2 regions of the Zhongshania arctica genome follow, and region 1 is predicted to be linked to the other one. Evidence: predicted binding sites of a transcription regulator. Region 1 holds the regulator's gene; the other holds the start of a gene.

Region 1 (2,178 bases):
TGCTGCGGCAGTGCGGAATGGCCACGCCATGGCCAATTCCAGTGCTGCCTAAACGTTCGCGGGCGAGCAATTCATTGAATAACTCGTCAGCGTTAAATTCGGGATTGTCGGCGGTAATACCGGCGGCAATATATTCTAGTAAGCGTTTCTTACTGGTGACGGACGCACTGTATTCAGTGCGTCCGGTAGTGAGTATTGATTCAAGTGTCATGATAGTTACTTGTTTAACTGCGTTTGGAACCGAAGGCCTTAGCGGCCCAGCGATTTCTCTTTGTGTTTAATTAATTGACGATCAAGCTTGTCGGTTAGACTGTCAATTGCCGCGTACATGTCTTCTGATTCACAGGTTGCAAATAAATCTGCGCCGGCAACATGCACCGTCGCCTCGGCCTTTTGAACGAGTTTTTCTACCGTCAGAGTGACGTCAGTATTGGTGATATTGTCAAAGTGTCGCTGCAGTTTTGTCAGCTTATTGTTTACATAATCGCGGAGGGCGGGGGTAACGTCTACGTGATGACCACTTACAGTAATCTGCATAATTTGCTCCTTCATCGCTTAAAAATGCTGGCGCCTCGCGGCGAGTCGCTGCTAGCAGTGATCCTTAGATCACTACATTATACTAGTCGCTTCCGCTCATTTGAGGGCGGAATAACCAGTGATTCTCTGTATTTTGCAATGGTACGCCGCGCAACTTGAATACCCTGTTCGCCAAGCAAGTCTGTTATTTTACTGTCGCTTAAGGGTTTGCGAGGGTTTTCTGCGGCCACCAATTTTTTAATTAAGGCGCGTATCGCCGTGCTTGAGCACTCGCCGCCAGTATCTGTAGATACATGGCTTGAGAAAAAGAATTTTAGTTCAAAAATACCGCGTGGCGTGTGCATGTATTTTTGCGTGGTGACCCGCGAGATGGTGGATTCATGCATACCGACGGCTTCGGCAATGTCGTGCAATACGAGTGGCTTCATTGCCTCTTCGCCATATTCAAGAAAGCCGCGTTGGTATTCGACTATCTTGGTCGCTACTTTCATTAGGGTTTCATTGCGACTAATAAGACTTTTAATGAACCAGCGTGCCTCTTGGAGATTGTCGCGAATATAGTCATTATCACTGCTATTACTGCTTTGGCGAGCCAGTGACGCATATTGGGCATTTATTTGAATTTTGGGCGCAATGTCTGGATTTAGTTCTACTAACCAGCGACCTTCTTTTTTGCTAACAAAAACATCGGGAATAACGTATTCAGTGTCGTCGCTGCCAATCGCGTTACCAGGAGTGGGGTCTAGTGATTGGATAAGTTTTAAAATATCGCGCAACTGCTCTTCTTTGAGACGACAGCGGCGCATAATTTGGTTGTAATCGCGGTTGCCCAGTTGTGCCATATACTGGCTAACTACTAGGCAGGCTTCTTCAGCGTAAGGCGTATTCTGGGGCAGCTGTTTGAGCTGGATTAAAAGGCATTCCTGCAGGTCTCTGCCGCCAACGCCAGGCGGATCAAATTGTTGGATGAGGTGTAAAACAGCGTTCACCTCTTCAATTTCTATCGCATCGCTATTAAAACCTTCTACCAGTTCCTCTGGGCTTACCGTCAGCCGGCCTTTTTCATCGATGGCATCGATAATCGCGGCGGCGATCATTTGGTCAATATCAGATAAGCGGCTCAGATTGAGCTGCCAGCGCAGGTGGTCTTGAAGTGAATCTGAGCTGGAATTTCGATAATCGTTGTTGTAGTCATTGTCTTCGCCCGAGGCGCCGCTGCCCGAGCTACTGCCACTGCCGCTGGTTTGGAATACGTCATCCCATTGGCTGTCGACCGGCAGGTCTTCGGGAATGTCGCTGCGCTCTGCCCATTCAGTATCTGCTTCAGGCAGAGGCGCTTCTATCTCGTTGTCACTGGCTTTTTCAGGTTTTTTGGGTTCGGCGGAAGTCGGTTCGATATTGACTTCTATGTCGCCGTCGTCATCACTGATTTCCAGTAGTGGGTTAGAATCTAGCGCTGATTGAATTTCTTGCTGAAGGTCTAAAGTGGACAGTTGTAATAGACGAATTGCCTGCTGCAGCTGGGGTGTCATTGTCAGGCTTTGGCCGACTTTTAGCTGTAGCGATTGTTTCATAGGCGGTGACTTCTACAACGTGAATTAAGTGGTAATGCGAACGAAATTTCGTTCTACCGGCACGTGA
Region 2 (2,178 bases), 2.2 Mb from region 1:
TGTTTAGTGCGAACTGTAGCAGCGTGCCGTAGTCATTGGCTTCACCAATCAATACCGCGCCCAGCAGATGCTGGCCGTCTTGGCTAACCACAATTTTTTTGTAAACTTCGGCTTTTTCGTCAATAAAGGTATAGCACTTGGCGCCCGGCGTGCTGGCGTGGGCGTCACCGATAGACGCGACATCAACGCCCATTAGCTTGAGTTTAGTACTCATGTCGGCGCCGGTGAAGCTTGTTTCTTGAATGCCGCCTAAGACATGGTCTACTGCGGTGCGGGCCATGTCCCAGCCAGGCGCGATAAGACCATAAATACGGCCACCCCAGAGTGCGCATTCACCAATGGCGTATATGGCCGGGTCAGACGTTTGGCAATAGTCATTAATCACGATGCCACCGCGCGGGCCAACTTCGAGCTCACTTTGGCGGGCAAGTGCATCTTGTGGGCGAATGCCCGCAGAGAATACCAATATATCGGTTTCCAGCTCGGCGCCATCGGCAAATTGTAATTTGTGAACGCAGTCTTCGCCGTCAACGATGTGTTGGGTATTTTTTTGGGTGTGCACTGACACGCCGAGATCTTCGATCTTCCGTCGCAGCAGAGCGCCGCCGCCCTCGTCAACCTGCACGGCCATGAGGCGAGGGGCAAATTCGATGACGTGGGTTTTTAAGCCCAGGTCTTTTATCGCTTTCGCTGCCTCCAGACCGAGCAAACCGCCGCCGACAACGGCGCCGACTTTTGCATTCGCAGCGGCGGCGGTAATAGCTTCCAAATCTTCGATGGTTCGGTATACAAAGCAATTTTTGCGGTCGTGGCCAGGCACTGGCGGCACGAACGGAAAAGAGCCGGTGGATAAAATAAGTTTGTCGTAGTTGTATTGTTGGCCTTTATCGGTGCTGACACATTTAGCGGCACGATCAATCTCAATGACTTTTTCATTACTAAAAACGGTGATGCCGTTATTACTGTAAAAACCTTCTTTCACCATATTCAAGGAGGCGGCTTCACGGGTTTCAAACCACGCCGTGAGATGAACTCGGTCGTAAGCGTGTCGGGGCTCTTCGCCAATGACAGTAATATCGAATCGATCTGACTGACCACTTTCGACAATCGATTCAATAAACTGATGGCCAACCGGACCGTTCCCAACAATGAGTAGGCGTTGTTTGTTAGTCATTCTTACATCCTTAAATATTTGCGCGTGTATTGGGCTTGCTTGTGCGGTTTTGCGCGCTTTTAAACTATCTGTAGGCGTAAAAGCAAAAGCTATGCCACTGCAAAAGTGCGTATTTAAGTTATTGATATAAAAAGATTAAATTATATTTTGTGTCATTTAGCAGCTAATTTTGTAGCAAAAGCCGGTCGCAGTCTGGGGCTTGATGGGGCGCCAGGCCCTAAGTTGGTGCGGCATTAAGCGGGTTTGGATGATTGCTGCGTGTTCTAATTTGGTGCGTAAATGTCGAGGGGGACGTTTTTAAAAATTTAAATTATTAATAAACAATAGCTTAAGAAAGGGGCGGGCTAATAGGGGGTGCTTTGGCATAGTGATTGCTGACTTCAGCTCAGATTCCGTAATATCCCTATTGGAGCTGGTCATGTCTTCCTCGACCCTTAACGTGCTTGATCTCAAGCAAGATAAAATTCGCCTACTGCATCTTAGTTGGTTTGCTTTCTTTCTTACTTTTTTAGTGTGGTTTAGCTTTGCGCCGATGCTGTCGTCCATTCAAGAAGCCTTTGATCTGAGTAGCCAGCAGGTTAAAGCCTTGATGATTTTGAACGTCGCTTTGACGATCCCTGCGCGAGTGGTGGTGGGTATGTTAGTGGATCGCTTCGGTCCGCGCGTTGTCTTCAGTGCCTTACTTATTATTGGCGGTGTGGTGTGTGTGGCATTCGCGACGGCTGATAGCTATGAAATGATCGCGCTGCTACGCTTTTTAATGGGCTTTATTGGCGCTGGCTTTGTTATCGGTATTCGCCTGGTAGGTGAGTGGTTCCCCGCGCGCCAAGTTGGCTTGGCGGAGGGCGTATATGGCGGCTGGGGTAACTTTGGTTCCGCAGCAGGTGCAATGACCTTGCCTACCTTAGCGCTGTACTACGGTGGTGATGACGGCTGGCGCTACGCGATCGGCACGACCGGCGTTCTGGCATTCCTTTATGGTTTTTTCTTTTACTGGCGCGCCC

Evidence for each region. The regulator sigma-54, encoded in region 1, starts transcription at its own class of promoters, with help from an activator protein. The targets are predictions, from matches to a motif close to TGGCACANNNNTTGCNNT.
Region 2: nirB (nitrite reductase large subunit NirB) is a predicted target of sigma-54. The motif match lies at 1,254-1,271, and genes of this name have one in related genera.

What each region holds. Positions count from the first base shown of each region.
Region 1 covers NZ_JBFRYB010000001.1:1,235,351-1,237,528, forward strand. Annotated here, with positions in the region: gene AB4875_RS05615 (PTS sugar transporter subunit IIA) at 1-211, opposite strand, end outside; gene hpf (ribosome hibernation-promoting factor, HPF/YfiA family) at 250-537, opposite strand; gene AB4875_RS05625 (RNA polymerase factor sigma-54) at 615-2,111, opposite strand.
Region 2 covers NZ_JBFRYB010000001.1:3,404,720-3,406,897, reverse strand. Annotated here, with positions in the region: gene nirB (nitrite reductase large subunit NirB) at 1-1,174, opposite strand, end outside; gene AB4875_RS15395 (NarK family nitrate/nitrite MFS transporter) at 1,593-2,178, shown strand, end outside.